DNA from 3 places in the Streptomyces sp. NPDC048718 genome. Region 1 is predicted to be linked to each of the others. Evidence: riboswitches for the same ligand, from Rfam matches in the RefSeq annotation. Region 1 holds a riboswitch; each other region holds the start of a gene.
The links. A riboswitch is a leader RNA that binds a small molecule or an ion and turns the genes downstream of it on or off. The one in region 1 is predicted to bind thiamine pyrophosphate.
Positions count from the first base shown of each region.

Region 2: linked by a shared signal. The riboswitch ahead of ACGFRB_RS10410 (thiamine ABC transporter substrate binding subunit) and the one ahead of thiC (phosphomethylpyrimidine synthase ThiC) in region 1 are both predicted to bind thiamine pyrophosphate.
Region 3: linked by a shared signal. The riboswitch ahead of thiO (glycine oxidase ThiO) and the one ahead of thiC (phosphomethylpyrimidine synthase ThiC) in region 1 are both predicted to bind thiamine pyrophosphate.

Region 1 covers NZ_JBICVG010000010.1:109,566-116,091, reverse strand. Annotated here, with positions in the region: gene ACGFRB_RS20515 (metallophosphoesterase) at 1-1,080, shown strand, start outside; gene ACGFRB_RS20510 (hypothetical protein) at 1,250-2,116, shown strand; gene thiC (phosphomethylpyrimidine synthase ThiC) at 2,209-4,002, opposite strand; TPP riboswitch at 3,997-4,112, opposite strand; gene ACGFRB_RS20500 (YibE/F family protein) at 4,184-5,551, shown strand; gene ACGFRB_RS20495 (SsgA family sporulation/cell division regulator) at 5,571-6,005, opposite strand; gene ACGFRB_RS20490 (helix-turn-helix domain-containing protein) at 6,143-6,526, opposite strand, start outside.
Region 2 covers NZ_JBICVG010000004.1:485,045-491,570, forward strand. Annotated here, with positions in the region: gene frr (ribosome recycling factor) at 1-14, shown strand, start outside; gene ACGFRB_RS10400 (phosphatidate cytidylyltransferase) at 403-1,575, shown strand; gene rlmN (23S rRNA (adenine(2503)-C(2))-methyltransferase RlmN) at 1,685-2,797, shown strand; TPP riboswitch at 3,118-3,239, shown strand; gene ACGFRB_RS10410 (thiamine ABC transporter substrate binding subunit) at 3,332-4,429, shown strand; gene ACGFRB_RS10415 (ABC transporter permease) at 4,540-6,156, shown strand; gene ACGFRB_RS10420 (ABC transporter ATP-binding protein) at 6,156-6,526, shown strand, end outside.
Region 3 covers NZ_JBICVG010000003.1:421,473-427,998, forward strand. Annotated here, with positions in the region: gene pknB (Stk1 family PASTA domain-containing Ser/Thr kinase) at 1-1,257, opposite strand, end outside; gene ACGFRB_RS07535 (thiazole synthase) at 1,523-2,317, opposite strand; gene thiS (sulfur carrier protein ThiS) at 2,323-2,523, opposite strand; gene thiO (glycine oxidase ThiO) at 2,640-3,824, opposite strand; TPP riboswitch at 3,822-3,934, opposite strand; gene ACGFRB_RS07550 (NAD(P)/FAD-dependent oxidoreductase) at 4,037-5,362, shown strand; gene ACGFRB_RS07555 (Rv2175c family DNA-binding protein) at 5,406-5,771, shown strand; gene thiE (thiamine phosphate synthase) at 5,926-6,526, shown strand, end outside.

The sequences.
Region 1 (6,526 bases):
TACGACGTCTTCGCCGCCGGAGCGCCGGCCCCCGCGCACGCGCCGGTCGCCCCCGGGGCCGTCCCCGAACCCCTGGCACCGGCCCCCGCGCCCGTGGCGCGGACGACCGACGGGCACCCCGGGAACGCCTTCCCCGAGGACGCGCTGCCCGAGGGGTACACCCCCACCGAGCGCGACCTGCCGGTCATCAACCGCGGCGACACCGTCCAGGTGCACGTCGACCCGCTGCCGCGCCCCGACGCCCAGGCCTCCGACGGCCGCGGCCCGCTCTATGTCGTGGGCGACGTCCACGGCTACCTCGACGAGCTGGTGGCGGCCCTGCGCGCCCAGGGCCTCATCGACGAGAACGGCGGCTGGGCCGCGGGCAACGCGCGGCTGTGGTTCCTCGGCGACTTCACCGACCGGGGTCCGGACGGCATCGGCGTCATCGACCTGGTGATGCGGCTGTCCGCCGAGGCCGCGGCCGCCGGCGGCTACTGCAAGGCCCTGATGGGCAACCACGAGCTGCTGCTGATCGGCGCCAAGCGCTTCGGCGACACGCCGGTCAACTCCGGGGCCGGCACCGCCACCTTCCAGGCCGCCTGGCTGCTCAACGGCGGCCAGAAGCACGACATGGACCGCCTCCAGGACGTCCACCTCCAGTGGATGTCCCGGCTCGACGCCGTCGTGGCGGAGGACGACCACCTGCTCCTGCACTCGGACACCACCGCGTATCTCGACTACGGCGCGACCATCGAGGACGTCAACGACACCGTCCACGAGATCCTCACCCGCAACGACGCGGACGAAGTCTGGGACCTCTTCCGGAAGTTCACCAAGCGCTTCGCCTTCCGCGACGAGGCAAGCGGCCCGGGCGCCGTGCGCGAGCTGCTCGCCACGTACGGCGGCCGGCGGATCGTGCACGGCCACAGCCCGATCCCGTACCTCCTCGGCCAGGTCGGCACGGAGGACGGCGAGGACGACGAGCGTCCGGTCGTCGACGGCCCGCACGTCTACGCCGACGGGCTGGCCATCGCGATGGACGGCGGAGTGACCATGGCCGGAAAGCTACTGGTCGTCCAACTCCCCCTGCCCGCCTGAGGCATAACCGTACGCACCCGGGGAATCCGAACCCCGGGACGCCCCGCCACCACGCGCGCAGTACTCGGCCACACGCTCCCGGCCGGTCCCTCCGTGGCGGGTCCTCCTCCGTTTCCGCCCGACCGGCAGTCTTTTCCGGCCGGTTTTGGCCCCCACGGAGCATCGGGGGATGCACATGTACGTGGCCCCACATCTGCTGACCGAAGACCGTCTCGCTTTCGAACAGACCCTCGACGACGCGCTGCACGCCATGGCCGGCGCGGAGGTTCCCGGCCGGGATGTCCCCGGCCCGGCCGGAGCCGCCCGGCCCACCATCGCGCAGCTGCGCGCACGGGCACTGGAAGCCGTGGAACCGATCACGACCACCGCCGCGACCGAGTACGACCACTTCAAACGGGTGCGCGAGCAGGCCCGGGCCCGTGAACGAGCCGGCGAGCAGGCCCATGAGCAAGCCGGTGAACAGGCCCGTTCCGCCCACGGAGGCGGCGATACGGCGCAGCGCCCCGCCCACGCGCGCGGGACGGAGCTCGTCACCGCCCTCACTGTCCTCGCTCCCCTCCTCGCGGGCACGGCGGCCGCGATCCTGCTCCTGGCCGGGGCGGTCCTCCGGCTCGTCGAACCGGCTCCCGCCTTCGCGGACACCCTGCTCACCACGGGCCTGTACTTCGGCGCCGGTGCGGCGGCCGGGCTGCTGTGCGGGGCGATGGCCCTGGTGATCACGGCCCTGCGCAACAAAACCGCCGCAACCCGGGCTCCCGCCGTCGCCGCCGCGACCGCCGACGACGAGACCGCGCGCGCCGAGGATGCCTGGCGCCGGGCGCTGCGGGACCGGGGGATCGTCCCCTTCCTCCGCGACGCCCGCGCCCTGCCACCGACCCCGGACGAACACCGTGGGAGCCCGGAGCCCCAGGAAGACCCGGCGAACCCGGCTCCGGGTACCGGCCGCCTCCCCCGGACCGGCTACAGCGCCCCGGACTTCACCAGCCCCGACTTCACCGGGCCGGACCTCGGCGCGCCGGGGCACGACCCCGGCTGATCACCGGCCGTCCGCCGTTGATCAGCCGGTCGCCCTGTCGCCGGCGGGCCGGTCGGCCGGCCCGCCGGCCGGTCAGCCGGTCAGCCGACCGGTCAGCCGTCCGCCATCGGCAGATAGACCCGGTTGCCCGACGCCGCGAACTCCTCGGACTTCCGCAGCATCCCGGCGGCGATCTCCGCGTCGCTCGCCGACGGCGCGTCCCCGCCGAACCGCTCGGTGATGCTCCTGCTGATCTTCATCGAGCAGAACTTCGGCCCGCACATCGAGCAGAAGTGCGCCGTCTTCGCGGGCTCCGCCGGCAGCGTCTCGTCGTGGAACTCCCGCGCCGTGTCCGGGTCGGGGGCCAGATTGAACTGGTCCTCCCAGCGGAACTCGAACCGCGCGTCCGACAGCGCGTCGTCCCACGCCTGCGCGCCGGGGTGCCCCTTCGCCAGATCCGCCGCGTGCGCGGCGATCTTGTAGGTGACGACGCCGGTCTTCACGTCGTCCCGGTTCGGCAGGCCCAGGTGCTCCTTGGGGGTGACGTAGCAGAGCATCGCCGTACCCCACCAGGCGATCATCGCCGCACCGATGCCCGAGGTGATGTGGTCATATGCCGGAGCGACATCGGTGGTGAGCGGGCCGAGCGTGTAGAACGGCGCCTCGTCGCAGATCTCCTGCTGGAGCTCCACGTTCTCGCGGATCTTGTGCATCGGGACGTGTCCCGGGCCCTCGATCATCGTCTGTACGTCGTGCCGCCGGGCGATCCGGTTCAGCTCGCCAAGCGTGCGCAGCTCCGCGAACTGCGCCTCGTCGTTGGCGTCGGCGATCGAGCCGGGCCGCAGGCCGTCGCCGAGCGAGTACGTGACGTCGTAGGCCGCCAGGATCTCGCAAAGCTCCTCGAAGTGCGTGTAGAGGAAGTTCTCCTGGTGGTGCGCCAGGCACCAGGCGGCCATGATCGAGCCGCCGCGCGAGACGATGCCGGTCTTGCGGCGCGCGGTCAGCGGCACGTACGGCAGCAGGACACCGGCGTGCACCGTCATGTAGTCGACGCCCTGCTCGGCCTGCTCGACGACGGTGTCCTTGTAGATCTCCCAGGTCAGTTCCTCGGCCCGGCCGTCGACCTTCTCCAGCGCCTGGTAGAGCGGCACCGTGCCGATCGGGACGGGGGAGTTGCGCAGCACCCACTCGCGGGTGGTGTGGATGTTGCGACCGGTGGACAGGTCCATGACCGTGTCGGCGCCCCAGCGCGTCGCCCAGGTCATCTTCTCGACCTCCTCCTCGATGGAGGAGGTGACCGCGGAGTTGCCGATGTTGGCGTTGACCTTCACCAGGAAACGCTTGCCGATGATCATCGGCTCGATCTCGGGGTGGTTGACGTTGGCCGGCAGAACGGCCCGGCCGGCCGCGAGTTCCTCCCGGACGACCTCGGAGGAGACGTTCTCCCGGAGGGCGACGAACTCCATCTCGGGCGTGATCTCGCCGCGCCGGGCGTACGCGAGCTGGGTCACCGCCCGCCCGGTCCGGCTCCGGCGCGGCAGCCGCGGACGGCCGGGGAACACCGCGTCGAGGTTCCTGAGCCCGCCGCGCGGCGAGGTGTGCTTGAGGCCGTCGTCCTCGGGGCGGACGGGCCGACCGGCATATGCCTCGGTGTCGCCCCGGCCGGTGATCCAGTTCTCCCGCAACGGCGGCAGACCGCGCCGGACATCGGTGTCGAAGGCGGGGTCGGTGTACGGGCCGGAGGTGTCGTACAGCGTGACGTCGGTGCCGTTGGTGAGGTGCACCTGGCGGACCGGCACCCGGATGTCGGGGCGGGAGCCCTCGACGTATCCCTTGTGCCAGCCCGGCGTGCGCTCCTGCCGCTCGTTCCGATCGGAGGCAGGGGTGTGCGCATCCTGAATGGTCATATGACCGAATCTCCCTACGCCGGCATTACCCGGTAACAGGTTCGGCGGTCGGCGCAGCGAATCGTCAGCGCCCTCTCAGCCCGGTGCTCCGAGCTCCCGCGTGTGCAAAGGCGTCACCACGCTAGCGCCATCTCTGGCGCGCTGAACAGTGGGCCTCGGACCCTGTTGGGATGATCGACCGGTGAACCCGACGCCCCACGCCCCCGATCCGCACGGCCCCTCACAGGGCCACAGCCACCACCACGGGCCGGCCGCGCCCGTCTCCCTGCACCTGAGAAGGGTCATCGCCGCGGTCCTCGTCCCCTTCGCCGCGGCCGTGGTCGTCGGCCTGGTGATGCTGTGGCCGGGCAGCGCCCCGGCGCACCATCGCACGGGGGTCGGCTTCGACCGGCAGACCGAGCAGGGCAGGGTCGTCTCCGTCGCGCACCTGGACTGCAAGGACGTGAACGCCGCCCAGGCACCGGGCGCCGGAGAGCCGGCCCCGGGGGACAGCGCGGCGACGAACGCCGCGGAGAAGCTGTGCGCGAAGGCCACGGTCGAGGTCACGACGGGTCCGCACAAGGGCCGCACCTTCACCGAGATCGTCCCGCCGGACGCGCCGCGCCAGCTCCGCCAGGGGCAGGGGGTGATCGTCGCGTACGCGCCGGACGCACCGCGCGAACTCCAGTATTCGGTCACCGATGTGAACCGGAAGGTGCCGCTCGCCGTGCTCGCCGGCATCTTCGCGCTGGTCGTCGTGCTCGTCGGCCGGATGCGTGGGGTGATGGCGCTGATCGCGCTCGTCGTGAGCTTCGCGCTGCTGACCCTGTTCATCCTGCCGGCGATCATCGAGGGGTCGAATCCGCTGGTGGTGGCCGTCGTGGGATCGAGCGCGATCATGCTGATCGCGCTCTATATGTGTCACGGTCTGTCGGCGCGCACCTCGGTGGCGGTGCTCGGCACGCTCGTCTCCCTGCTGCTGATCGGTCTGCTCGGCTCGTTCTTCATCGGCTGGGCCTCGCTGAGCGGCAACACGGACGACAACACCGGCCTCATCCACGGTCTCTATCCGGACATCGACATGTCGGGTCTGCTGCTCGCCGGCATCATCATCGGCTCGCTCGGCGTGCTCGACGATGTGACCGTCACCCAGACGTCGGCGGTCTGGGAGCTGCACCAGGCGGACCCGGCCATGGGACCGCGGGCGCTGTACCGGGCGGGCATCCGGATCGGCCGTGACCACATCGCCTCGGTGGTGAACACCCTGGTGCTCGCCTACGCGGGCGCGGCGCTGCCGCTGCTGCTGCTGTTCTCCATCGCCCAGAGCAGCGTGGGCACGGTGGCCAACAGCGAGCTGGTCGCTGAGGAGATCGTGCGGACCCTGGTCGGGTCGATCGGTCTGGTCGCGTCGGTCCCGGTCACCACCGCGCTCGCGGCGCTCGTGGTGTCGGCGGACCGGCCGGGCGCCGGGGACGCGCCGGCGGAACGGGAAGGGGGACAGCCGGTGGGACGACCGGCGGGGTGGAACGGTCGGAAAGGCGGCGGCGGTCGGCGGCGCCGGGCCAAGTGACACCACTCCGGGCGCGGGCTCAGCCCGCGTTCTCCTCGGCGAGAATCCGTCCGAGTGCCGCCTCCAGGTGGTCTTCGAAGTCGCCGAGTGTCCGTTCCTGACCGAGCGGGACAAGCTTGTCCGTACGGTCGAGGAAGGCGACCAGCGGTGGCGCACTCGCCCGGAACAGGGCGCGGTCGCCGCCGACCTGGAGCCGGATCATGACATCGGACAGTCCGTCGGGGTCGGTCGGCGCGATGTGCACGTCGCCGTCCCCGCTGGGTCCGTTGATCCCGTCAAGCAGGAGTTCTCGACCGAATGCCCAGGTCACGGGCGCGTCCCCGGGGAGATGGAACGTCATCCGCACCGCGTAGGGGTCACCGGTCTCGTATCGCAGTTCCACCGGGATCCTGAAGGAGAGCTCCTCGGAGACGAGGAAGCTCATCAGGACCTCGGCCTGAACCGTCTCTCGCATCATGTACCCCGCATCGGATGGGCAGTTGTGTACGCAGGCTTGGTGAAAGCTGTGGTCGAAACGGCCAGGAATGATCCACCATGGCCCTCTTGACGCAATCGTGCTGTAAGCGCTAGCAGATCACAAGGAGTGATTTTTCAGATACTGATAGAGAGGGCGAGGGAGGAGAAGAGCGATCCGACCTCATTGCGTAGCCATTCGACTGCGGGCAGCAACCGTTCTTCCTGGTGCAGGGGCAGGGAAAGGGCCAGCGCGGCGGCCGTGGAGCCCACGGTGATAGGGATGGCACCACAGACTGTGCCGAGCGCATATTCCTGGCGTTCCACCAGGGGCTCCATTCGCCCAATTCCACCCAAACGGTCCAGAAGCTCATGTTGACTACGCACCGTATACGGCGTGAGGGTTCGGACCGGGTGACGGTCGAGATGTTCTTGACGGCTCTTCGGATCGAGTTGACCGAGAAGACACTGTCCGAGCGCGTGCGCGTGGCCGGTCTCCCGGAAGTCGGCCCACTCCTCGAC
Region 2 (6,526 bases), on a different contig from region 1:
TCCTCGAGGTCTGATGTGAACGACTCATCCTGGAGGGCCCCGGCCGGATACGGCCGACCGGGGCCCGGCCAGGGGCCTGCCCCGGCGGGTCCCGCCCACGCCCACGAGGCGCACCCGACGACACGTACGCGGCCGCTGTCCGTCGTGTCCGGGGCGCCCGCCGGCGACGACCAGGACGTTCACGGCCGGGGGATCGCTCACCCGAGCGGTCCCCCGGCGGCCGATCACCCGTACGCGGCCCCCGCCGCCCCGCACGGCCACGGTGTCCCGCAGGGAGCCGGATTCCCCGGGAATCCGGTGTTCCCCGAGGAGCCAGGGGCCGTCCGGGGAACGGGACCGGGACCGGCGTACGGACCCGCCCAGGGAACGGGCCGGGCACCGGAACAGCGCCATGGCCATGGCATGGCCCACGGCTACGGCCATGACCAGAGCCACGGCTTGGACCACGACTACGGTCACGGCCACGGCCGGAGCCACGGCGAGGAGCCGTGGTACGTCCCCGGACCGGGTTACGGCCCCGGCACCGGATACGGACCCGGGCCCGGCCACGCGCCGGGACACCGGTACGATCCGGCGCAGCCGGCACCGGCCTACGCGCACGCGTCGCCGCCCGAGCCGGATCCCGGCGAGCCGGGGTTTCACCAGCCCGCGTTCCACGACCAGACGCCGCCGGCGCACGAGCACCCGCAGGAGCCCATGTCCAGCCCCTCCCAGCCGCCGGCGGCCACGCCCCCGCCCCGGCGGCAGCCGCGGCAGAAGAAGAGCGCGGGCCGTGACCTGGGCGCGGCGATCGGAGTCGGCGTCGGCCTCGGCGCCGTCATCATCGCCTCCCTCTTCATCTGGAAGCCGGTCTTCGTCGGCGTCGTCGCCCTGGCGGTCGTCGTCGGCCTGTGGGAACTGACCTCCCGGCTGAAGGAACGCAAGGAGATCAAGGCCCCGCTGATCCCGCTCGCTGTCGGCGGCGCCGCCATGGTGGTCGCCGGATACGTGCGGGGTGCCGAAGGCGCTTGGGTGGCGACCGCCCTCACGGCACTCGCCGTCCTCGTCTGGCGGATGACCGAACCGCCCGAGGGCTATCTGAAGGACGTCACGGCGGGCGTCTTCGCCCTGTTCTACGTGCCCTTCCTGGCCACGTTCGTGACGATGCTGCTCACTCCGGACGACGGGCCGTGGCGGGTGCTGACCTTCCTGCTGCTCACCGTGGTCAGCGACACCGGCGCGTATGCGGTCGGCTGGCGCTTCGGCAAGAACAAGCTCGCCCCGCGCATCAGCCCCGGCAAGACCCGCGAGGGCCTGGCCGGCGCCATCGGCTTCACGATGGCGGCGGGCGCGCTGTGCATGGAATTCCTCATCGACGGCGGCGTCTGGTGGCAGGGCCTGCTGCTCGGCCTCGCGGTCGCGGCCAGCGCCACGCTCGGCGACCTCGGCGAGTCGATGATCAAGCGGGATCTCGGCATCAAGGACATGGGCACCCTGCTCCCCGGGCACGGCGGCATCATGGACCGGCTGGACTCGCTCCTGCCGTCGGCGCCGGTGGTGTGGCTGCTGCTCGCGCTCTTCGTGGGCACCGGCTGACGGACGACAGCGGTACGCTGGAAGGGCCTGTGGCGTGTCGCCGCGGGCCCTTCGTACTCCCCGCCACCGTGGGGACGTCGGACCTCGTCGTCTTGAGGAGACGCCCGCCGTGGCCCGTCCACTTCCCGGAGAACTGACCTTCACCGCCCCCCGCGGGGCCAAGCAGCCCCCGCGGCATCTCGCCGACCTGTCGCCCGCCGAGCGCAAGGAAGCGGTCGCCGCGATCGGCGAGAAGCCGTTCCGCGCCAAGCAGCTGTCCACCCACTACTTCGCCCGGTACGCGCACGACCCGGCCGAGTGGACCGACATCCCCGCCGCCTCCCGCGAGAAGCTGGCCGGGGAGCTGCTGCCCGACCTGATGTCGGTGGTCCGGCACGTCTCCTGCGACGACGACACCACCCGCAAGACCCTGTGGCGGCTGCACGACGGCACCCTCGTCGAGTCGGTCCTGATGCGCTACCCGGACCGGGTCACCATGTGCATCTCCTCGCAGGCCGGCTGCGGCATGAACTGCCCGTTCTGCGCCACCGGCCAGGCCGGACTCGACCGCAACCTGTCGACCGCGGAGATCGTCCACCAGATCGTCGACGGCATGCGCGCCCTGCGCGACGGCGAGGTCCCCGGCGGACCGGCCCGGCTGTCCAACATCGTCTTCATGGGCATGGGCGAGCCGCTCGCCAACTACAAGCGGGTCGTCGGCGCCATCCGCCGGCTCACCGATCCCGAGCCCGACGGCCTCGGCCTGTCGCAGCGCGGCATCACCGTCTCCACCGTCGGTCTCGTCCCGGCGATGCACCGCTTCGCCGACGAGGGCTTCAAGTGCCGCCTCGCGGTGTCGCTGCACGCGCCCGACGACGAGCTGCGCGACACCCTGGTCCCCGTCAACACCCGCTGGAAGGTCCGCGAGGTCCTCGACGCGGCCTGGGAGTACGCGGAGAAGTCCGGCCGCCGGATCTCCATCGAGTACGCGCTGATCCGCGACATCAACGACCAGGCGTGGCGCGGCGACCTGCTGGGCCGGCTGCTCAAGGGCAAGCGGGTGCACGTCAACCTCATCCCGCTGAACCCGACGCCCGGCTCGAAGTGGACCGCGTCCCGCCCCGAGGACGAGAGGGCCTTCGTCGAGGCCATCGCCGCCCACGGCGTGCCGGTCACCGTCCGCGACACCCGCGGCCAGGAGATCGACGGCGCCTGCGGACAGCTCGCCGCCTCCGAGCGCTGAGCCCGGGCCCCGGCCGCCAGGGTCCCGGCCGGTCCCGGCTGGGTCCCGGCCCGGATTCCGGCTCGGGTTCGGGCCCGGGTTCGGGCCCGGGTTCCCGCCCCGGCGGGGACCGCGCCTAGGGCGTGTGTCGAAAGTAGCTCCGTCCGCCCGGAGGGCGGGGTCTGCGGCGTCTGGTGCGTGCGATCGCAAGGCGGAGGATCATCCTCGTACTGGGCGTACTTGGATGACTCCGACAACGCAGCGAGCGTGCGTGCCAGGCGTCGTGGGCCAGGAGGGACTTTCGAAACACGCCCTAGTACGCTGGGTTCGAACACATCTGCATATTCCGACAGGGGAGCGCCACAGCGCTGAGAGTGCGGTGACCGGCCGTCGGCCGGGGGACCGCAGACCCTCTGAACCTCGCCCAGGTCATTCTGGGTAGGAAGTTCGGACGAGACTCGAGCTGTTGCGCCCTGCCCGCGCCCGGATCCCCGGAGCGGGCAGGGCCGCGTCTCTTCCTGGTCACACCCAGGAGGAAAACCAGTGCACACCAAGATGAGCAGCGGGAAGCTGGCCGCCGTCGCGCTCGTGAGCGCGCTCGGGGTCACCACCCTCGCCGCGTGCGGCGGGAACACCGCCGCGGACGGGTCCGGTACGGGCGGGAAGACGGCCGGCAAGACCGTCACGCTCGTCAGTCACGACTCCTTCAGCGCCTCCAAGGAGGTGCTCGCCGCGTTCACGAAGCAGACCGGCTACACGGTCAAGGTCCTCAAGAGCGGCGACGCCGGCGCGGCCGTCAACAAGGAGATCCTCACCAAGGGCTCCCCGCAGGGCGACGTCTTCTTCGGCGTCGACAACACCCTGCTGTCCCGCGCCCTCGACAACGGCATCTTCACCCCGTACGAGGCCAAGGGCCTGGACCGGATCCCCGGCGCGCTCCAGCTCGACAAGGCGGAGCACCGGGTCACCCCGATCGACACCGGCGACGTCTGCGTCAACTACGACAAGGCGTACTTCGAGGGCCGAAAGCTCGCGCCGCCGAAGACCTTCGACGACCTGGCGAAGCCCGCGTACAAGGACCTGCTCGTCATCGAGAACCCCGAGCGGTCCTCCCCGGGCCTCGGCTTCTTGCTCGGCACCGCCGCCCGCTACGGCGACGACGGCTGGGCCGACTACTGGAAGAAGCTCAAGGCCAACGGCGTGAAGACGGTCGACAGCTGGGAGCTCGCCTACAACCAGGAGTTCTCCGGCTCCGCCGGCGGCAAGAAGGCCAAGGGCGACCGACCGCTCGTCGTCTCCTACGCCTCCTCCCCGCCGGTCGAGGTGCTGTACGCCGACCCGCGGCCGAAGACCGCGCCGACCGGGGTGTCCACCGGCACCTGCTTCCGGCAGACCGAGTTCGCGGGGCTGCTCCAGGGGGCGCGCAACCCTGAGGGCGGCAAGGCGCTCCTGGACTTCCTGATCTCGAAGAAGTTCCAGGACGACATGCCGCTCCAGATGTTCGTCAACCCCGTCGCCAAGGACGCGACGCTGCCCGCCCTGTTCACCGAGCACGGCGCGGTCGTCGACAAGCCGGAGACGATGGACCCGAAGAAGATCGCCGACCATCGCGACCCGTGGATTCAGCAGTGGACCTCGCTCGTCCTGAAGTAACCCCGAAGAGCCCAAAGGGCCCGGAGACATCCGGGGCGTCCGAGGCTCCCCTCACCCCCACCGCCCCGGCGCCCCCGGGGCGCGGGGGCAACGCGGCGCGGCTCGGGCTGATGCTGCTGCCCGTCGCGTTCTTCGCGCTGTTCTTCGCCTGGCCCGTCGCCTCCATCGTGGGGCGCGGGCTCCGGCCGGACGGCGCGTGGGCGTTCGGCGGGTTCGGCGAGACGCTGACCCGGCCCGAGATCCTCGACGTGCTGTGGTTCACGCTGTGGCAGGCCGTCGCCTCGACAGCGCTCACCCTGCTCGTCGCGCTGCCCGGCGCGTATGTGTTCGCACGGCTCGAATTCCCCGGCAAGCGGCTTTTGCGCGCCGTCGTCACCGTGCCGTTCGTGCTGCCGACCGTGATGGTGGGGACGGCGTTCCTCGCCCTGGCCGGCCGGCGCGGACTGCTCGACGAACTGTGGGGTCTGCGGCTCGACAACGGGGTGTGGGCGATCCTCCTCGCCCATGTCTTCTTCAACTACGCGGTCGTCGTCCGCACCGTCGGCGGCCTGTGGGCGCAGCTCGACCCGCGCCAGGAGGAGGCCGCGCGGGTCCTCGGCGCGTCCCGGTTCGGGGCCTGGCGGAGGGTGACCCTGCCCGCGCTCGGACCGGCCGTCGCCTCCGCCGCGCTCATGGTGTTCCTGTTCACGGCGAGTTCCTTCGGCATCGTGCAGATCCTCGGCGGCCCCGCGTACTCGACGCTGGAGACCGAGATCTACCGGCAGACGGCCGACCGGCTCCAGCTGTCCACGGCCGCCGTTCTCACCCTCGTGCAGTTCGCGGCCGTCGGCACGATCCTCGCCGTGCACGCCCGGATGGTGCGGCGCCGGGAGACCGCGCTGCGGCTGGTCCCGGCGGAGCGGACCGCGCGCCGGCCGCGCGGCGCCGGACAGCGTGCGCTGCTCGGCGGCGTCCTGCTGTCGGTGGCGCTGCTGATCCTCGCCCCGCTCGCCGTCCTCGTCGAGCGTTCCTTCGCCACCCCGGACGGGTACGGGCTCGACTACTACCGGGCGCTCCAGTCCGTCGACGACAGCGGCACCTTCCTCGTGCCGATGACCGACACTCTCGTCAACTCCCTCCAGTACGCGCTCGCCGCGACCGCGATTGCCGTCGTCATCGGCGGTCTCGCCGCCGCCGCGCTCACCCGGCGCGGCTCCGGGCGGCTGGTGCGCGGCTTCGACGCGCTGCTGATGCTGCCGCTCGGGGTGTCCGCCGTGACCGTCGGCTTCGGATTCCTCATCACCCTGGATGAGCCGCCGCTGGATCTGCGGGCCAGCTGGATCCTCGTGCCGCTCGCGCAGGCCCTGGTGGGGGTGCCGTTCGTCGTACGGATCATGCTGCCGGTGCTGCGGGCCGTGGACGACCGGCTGCGGGAGGCCGCCGCCGTGCTCGGGGCGTCGCCGTGGCGGGCGTGGCGCGAGGTCGATCTGCCGCTGGTGCGGCGGGCGCTGCTGATCGCCGCCGGGTTCGCGTTCGCCGTGTCGCTCGGCGAGTTCGGCGCGACGGTGTTCATCGCCCGCCCCGACAATCCGACCCTGCCGGTCGCCGTGGCCCGGCTGCTCGGCCGGCCCGGCGACCTCAACTACGGCCAGGCCATGGCCCTTTCGACGATCCTGATGGTGGTGTGCGCGGTGTCCCTGCTGCTGCTCGAACGGCTGCGCTCCGACCGGACGACGGGGGAGTTCTGATGCTGACGCTCGCCGGTGCGACGGTACGGTTCGGCGGCCGGGCCGTCCTCGACGCGGTCGACCTGGAGGTTGCCGAGCACGAGATCGTGTGTGTGCTCGGGCCCAGCGGCAGCGGCAAGTCGACCCTGCTGCGGGCCGTCGCGGGACTCCAGCCGCTGGACGGCGGGCGGGTCCTGCTCGGCGGCGCCGACCAGACGGCGGTGCCCACGCACCGGCGCGGTGTGGGCCTGATGTTCCAGGACCACCAGCTGTTCCCGCAGCGCGACGTCGCCGGCAATGTCGCCTTCGGGCTGCGGATGCGCGGTGTGGCGAAGGGAGAACAGGCCGCCCGGGTCGAGGAGTTGCTCGACCTCGTCGGCCTGCCCGGCGC
Region 3 (6,526 bases), on a different contig from region 1:
GCCGCGTTCGTACACGTCGCTGAACGCGCGCTCGGTCGCGCCGACCTCCAGGCCCGTGCCGGCCAGACGCCGGGTGGCCTCGGCCTCGCTCTGGCCGAGGACGGCGGGGACATGGGTGAACTGGCCCGCGTTGATGTACCAGACACCGGTCCCGATGCCGAGGGCGAGCAGGACGGCGGTGACGATCAGGAGCGGCCCGCGGGTGATCCGGCGGCGGAAACCGGCCGCCGACGCCGAAGACGCCGCCGACGCCGGGGCGGCAGGGTCGGGTGCGGGGGTGGGCAGCACGCTGGTGTGCTCCACGGGCATCGGCCGGAGCCGGGGGAGCACACTGGTCCGTGCCTCCGACTCGGCGTCCCCGTTGCCCGCCGCCGGCTCCTTGGCCTGCGGCGGTACGGCGTCCAGCTGCGCGTCGTCGAGCCGGGCCCGCGCCTCGCGGACCAGGGCGAGCAGGGCCACCGCGTCGCCGGGCCGCGCCTCGCGGTCGCGGGCCGTCGCCGTGGCCACCAGCGCGTCCAGCTCGGGGGCGAGCCCCGGGACGGCGGCGGACGGCGCGGGCATGTCGGTGCGCAGGTGCTGGTAGAGGATCTGGGCCGGGGTGTCGCCGGTGTACGGCTTGGCGCCGGTCAGCATCTCGTACAGGACGACCCCGCACGCGTACACGTCGGCCCGGGTGTCGGCGCTGCCGTCCTCGATCTGCTCCGGCGCGAGGTAGGAGACGGTGCCGAGGACCGAGCCGGTGGTGTCGGTGACCGAGCCCACGGCCCGCACCAGGCCGAAGTCGGCGACCTTCACCCGGCCGTCGTCGCCGATCAGGACGTTCTCCGGCTTCATGTCCCGGTGCACGAACCCGGCCCGGTGCGCGGCGCCCAGCGCGGCGAGCACCGGCTCCAGGACGTCGAGGGCCGCGCGCGGCCGCAGCGCGCCGCGCTCGCGCAGCACGTCCCGCAGGGTGCAGCCGGCTACGTACTCCATGGCCAGATAGACGTACGCGCCGTCCGCGCCCTGGTCGAAGACCCCGACGACATTCGGGTGCGCGAGACGGGCGACGGACTTCGCCTCCCGCATGAACCGCTCCACGAACGCGGCGTCCGTGGCGAGGTCCGGGTGCATCACCTTGAGCGCGAGCTCGCGGTCGAGCCGGGTGTCCACGGCCCGGTAGACCGTGGCCATACCGCCGACGGCGATGCGCGCGTCGACGCGGTAGCGGCCGTCGAGCAGCCGCCCGACGAGGGGGTCCTGAAGGGTCGTGTCCACCCGTCGAGTCTACGAGGGCCCGGGCCGGGCCCCGCCCGTCCGGCCGGGCTCTGCAGCGCTCTTGTGACGTGCTGGATCGGCGTGCCGGATTCCCGGCCCGGGAGACGGCCCGGAAGGGTGCGGAAGGGCGTACGTACGGTGCGCGGGCCCGGCCGTACGGGGTACGGGCAGCGGTGTACGCCGTACGAGTCCCGGACACGTACGGCGTACAGGAAGGGACGTACGGCGTACGAGTCCGGGTCCCGGCCCCTACCCGGGAGAGGGCTCAGAACGCCGGGCGTTCCGGGTCCAGCCGGGCCAGGCCCTCCCGGGGCGAGGACGCCTCCGCGAAGTGCCGGCGCGGGATCCGCCCCGCCCGGTACGCGAGCCGTCCCGCCTCGACCGCGTGCCGCATCGCCCCGGCCATGAGCACCGGGTCCTGGGCCCGGGTCACCGCCGAGGCCAGCATCACCGCCGCGCACCCCAGCTCCATCGCGAGGGCCGCGTCCGAGGCCGTGCCCGCCCCCGCGTCGAGGATCACCGGTACGCCCGCCGCCGCTGTGATCAGCTCGAAGTTGTGCGGGTTGCGGATGCCGAGCCCGGAGCCGATCGGCGAGCCGAGCGGCATGACCGCCACGCAGCCCGCGTCCTCCAGCTTCCGCGCGAGCACCGGGTCGTCATTGGTGTACGGCAGCACCGTGAAGCCGTCGTCCACCAGCGTCTCCGCCGCGTCGAGCAGCTCCACCGGGTCCGGCAGCAGGGTCCGCTCGTCGGCGATGACCTCCAGCTTGATCCAGTTCGTGCCGAGGGCCTCCCGGGCCAGCCGCGCCGTCAGCACCGCCTCGCCCGCCGTGAAGCAGCCGGCGGTGTTCGGCAGGACCTGGATGCCCCGCCGTTCGAGGACGGAGAGGACGGAGCCGCGCACCGTCGGGTCGAGGCGGCGCATGGCGACCGTGGTCAGTTCCGTACCGCTCGCGACCAGGGAGCGGTCGAGCACGTCGAGGCTGGGCGCCCCGCCGGTGCCCATGATCAGGCGCGAGGAGAACTCCCTGCCGCCGAGCGGGAACACGTCGTCGGACATCGCGCTCAGCCTCCCTGGACCGCGGTGAGGATCTCGACCCGGTCGCCCTCGCCGAGCCGGGTCGCCGCCCACTCGCCGCGCGGGACGACGGTCTCGTTGACGGCGGCGGCCACGCCGGAGGGGGCCGGGGTGAACTCGGCGACCAGCTCCGCGAGGGCCGTCGGCCCGGTCAGCGTCCGGGCCCGGCCGTTGACCGTCACGGCCACGGGCGCGGGCGGGGTCGTGGCCGCGGACCCGGTCGCGGTCACCGGGGCGTCGGCAGCCGTGCCGATGCCGATGCCGGTACCGCTGTCCGTACCGCTGTCGGTGTCGGTGTCGGTGTTCATGCGTACTCCAGGGAGGTGGGCGCGAAACGGCGGGCGGTGAACGGGCGCGCTTCCTCGGGCAGCGAGCCGCTGGTCAGCGCCTCGGCCAGGGCGTCGCCGGTGACGGGGGCGAGCAGCACCCCGTTGCGGTGGTGCCCGGTCGCCAGATGCAGTCCGGCGAGCGCGCTCGGGCCGAGCAGCGGCGCGTTGTCGGGGGAGCCGGGCCGCAGCCCGGCGCGGGTCTCGGTGAGCGGCAGCTCGGTGATGCCGGGCACCAGTTCATGGGCGTCGCGCAGCAGCTCGTACACCCCGCCGGCGGTCACCGTGGTGTCGAAGCCCTGCTCCTCGGTGGTGGCGCCGACGACCAGCTCGCCGTTCTCGCGCGGCACGAGATAGACCTGGCCGCCGCGGACCATCGCGCGCACGGTCCGGGACAGGAACGGCGCGTACGCGGGCGGTACCCGCAGCCGCACCACCTGCCCCTTCACCGGCCGGACCGGGGGCACCGCGTGCGCCGGCACGCCGTCGAGCCGGCCGCTCAGCGAGCCCCCGGCGAGCACCACCTGCCCGGCCGCCGGCGCGGTGCCGTCGGCGAGGACCGCGCCCGCGGCCCGGTCCCGTACCACCGTGAGCCGCTCGGCCCGCGCCCGGTGGAACACCACCCCGGCCCGCTCGCACGCCACCAGCAGCGCGTCCGTGAGCCGCCGCGGATCGACCTGGTGGTCCCCGTCCACTCGCAGCCCGCCGCGCACCCCCGGGGCCAGCATCGGTTCGAGCCGCCGGCATTCGCGGCCGCTCAGCCACTGCGAGACGAGCCCGCAGCGGTTGTGGAGCGCGTGCAGTTCGCGCAAGTGCGCCCGGTCGTCGGCGTCGAGCGCGACGGCGAGGGTGCCGCAGGCGCGGTAGCCGACGTCCAGACCGCCGGTGGCGTCGGCGAGTTCGGCGACGAACTCGGGATAGCGGCGCGCCGAGGCGAGGTTGAGGCCGAGCAGGGTCTCCTCGCCGTAGTGGAGTTCGGTGACGGCGGCGAGCATGCCGGCCGCCACCCGGGCGGCCCCGCCGCCCGGTTCGGGATCGGCCACGGCGGTGCGCAGCCCGCGCTGCGCGGCCCGCCAGGCCGTGACCAGGCCGATGATTCCGCCCCCGATGACGAGGACGTCGACCGCGGCGTCGACCGCGGCCGTGCCGGAAGTACGCGACATGGGCGTCCAGCCCCTCCCTTCGCCGGCATGACCCGGATCAGGTTCGTACGGTCGGAGGCCGGTCAGCCTCCCTCTCAGCCCGGTGCGTCCGGGCTCCCGCGAGTGCTCTACGTCCGCCACACTAGCCCTCGTCCGGGGCGCGCCACAGGGCGCCTCCGGCCACCCGGCGAACTGACGGTGTGTCAGGTGGGTCCGGTGCGTAGGGTGGCCGGGTGAGCGAGCAGAAGCAGGTACCCCACCACGTCGTGATCGCCGGTGCCGGAATGGCGGGCGTCCAGACCGCCGTCGCCCTGCGCGAACAGGGTTTCACCGGCCCCGTCACCCTCATCGGCGCCGAGCCGCACCAGCCCTACGACCGGCCCCCGCTGTCCAAGGCCGTGCTCCTCGGCAAGGCCGAGGGCTCCGCCTTCGACATCGACTTCGACTCCCTCGGCGTCGAACTCCGCCTCGGCGTCGAGGTCACCGGACTGCGCCCGGCCGACCACGAGATCGACACCGAGGCCGGCCCCGTCCCGTACGGCACCCTCGTCGTCGCCACCGGCGCCCACCCGCTCACCCTGCCCGGCGGCGAGGGCGTCCCCGGCGTCCACCTGCTGCGCACCCTCGACGACGCGGGCCGCCTCGGCGCCGTCCTCAAGGACCGGCGCGACGTCGTCGTGGTCGGGGCCGGCTGGATCGGCGCCGAGTTCGCCACCGCCGCGCGCGAGGCCGGCTGCGCCGTCACCGTCGTCGAGGCCGCCGACCGGCCGCTGGCCGGCGCTCTGCCCGCCGAGGTCACCGTGCCCATGGCCCGCTGGTACGCCGAGAGCGGCGCCGAACTCCGGCTCAACGCGCGCGTGGAGCACATCGAGCCGGGCCGGGTCGTCCTCGCCGAGGGCGCCGGGCGATCCGGCGAGCGCACCGCCCTGCCTGCCGACGCCGTCGTCGTCGGCATCGGGGCCCGCCCCGCCACCGGCTGGCTGGCCGGCTCCGGCGCCGCCCTCGACCCGGACGGCGCGATCACGGCCGACGACCGGCTGCGCACCTCGCTGCCCGACGTGTACGCGGTCGGCGACTGCGCGTCCTTCCCGTCCGCCCGCTACGGCACCCGGCTGCTCGTCCACCACTGGGACAACGCCCTCCAGGGCCCCCGTACCGTCGCCGCCGACATCGTCGCCGAGACCGCGCGCACGGCCGCCGCGAGCGTGGGCGCGGGGGAGGAGGCCGATTCGGAGGCGGGTGCGGATGCGGGGGCCGGGGCCGGGGTGCCGTCGCCCGCGCCGTACGACCCGGTGCCCTACTTCTGGTCCGAGCAGTTCGGCCGCTTCGTCCAGTACGCCGGCCATCACGCCGAGACCGACACCCTGCTGTGGCGCGGCGACCCGGCCGATCCGGCCTGGAGCGTGCTGTGGCTGCGCGACGGCGCCGTCCGGGCGCTGCTGGCCGTCGGCCGCCCGCGCGACCTCGCCCAGGGCCGCCGGCTGATCGAGAGCGGCGCCGAGGTCGACCCGGCGAAGGCCGCCGACCCGGCCGTCCCCCTGAAGGCGGCACTCCGGTAGGGCCCGACTACCGGCTGTCGGTCCGAGATGGCACGCTTGTCCTGTGACCGAGATTGACGCAAGAACCGATGCTCTCGTCCCCTCCTGGCTCTACCTCCCCGACATCGCGGAACTCCTCGACGTCCAGGTGACGCGAGTCCGGCAGCTGGTCAACGAGGGCCAGCTCATCGCCGTACGCCGCGGGGAGAACAACGCGCTCCAGGTGCCCGCCGCCTTCATCCAGGACGGCAAGGTGGTCAAGGGGCTCGTCGGCCTTCTGACCCTCCTCAGGGACGACGGCTTCTCCGACGAAGAGATGCTGGAGTGGCTGTTCACTCCGGACGAGAGCCTGCCCGGCACCCCCGCGCAGGCCCTCGCCGAGAATCGCGGCACGGAGGTGAAGCGCCGCGCCCAGGCGCTCGCCGTCTGACCCGAGAAGCCCGCACATCCGCACCCGTACGTCCGGGTGTCCGTACGCCCGTACGCGTCCAGCCGGACGTGTGCGGGCGTACGGCGCGCGGACGCCGGGCCGGCCCCGCTCCGGCCGGCCGGTCCGGCGCCATCCGAGGGGGAGAAGCTTTTCCATGGAGTCCGCACCGTCCATGCCGTCCGCGCTGACCACGCCGTCCGCACCGTCAACGACGGCCGCACTTTCTGCCCGGCCCGTGCCGTCGCCCCGCACCTCGCCCCGCGACCGGCTCGCCGCCGCCCGGCTCTACCTGTGCACCGACGCCCGCAAGCGCCAGGGCGACCTGCCGGACTTCCTCGACGCCGTGCTCTCCTCCGGCGTGGACGTCGTCCAGCTCCGCGACAAGGGCATGGAAGCCGGTGAGGAACTGGACCATCTGGCCGTCCTCGCCGACGCCTGCCGCCGCCACGGCGCGCTCCTCGCCGTCAACGACCGGGCCGACGTCGCCCATGCCGTCCGCTCCGACGTGCTCCACCTCGGCCAGGGCGACCTGCCGGTGCCCGCCGCCCGCGCGATCCTCGGCGACGAGGTGCTGATCGGCCGCTCCTGCCACGCCGAGTCGGAGGTGGCCGCGGCCGCCGCCGAACCGGGCGTCGACTACTTCTGCACCGGGCCCTGCTGGCCCACCCCCACCAAGCCCGGACGGTACGCGCCGGGCCTCGGCCTCGTCCGGTACGCGGCCTCCCTGGCCCAGGACCGGCCCTGGTTCGCCATCG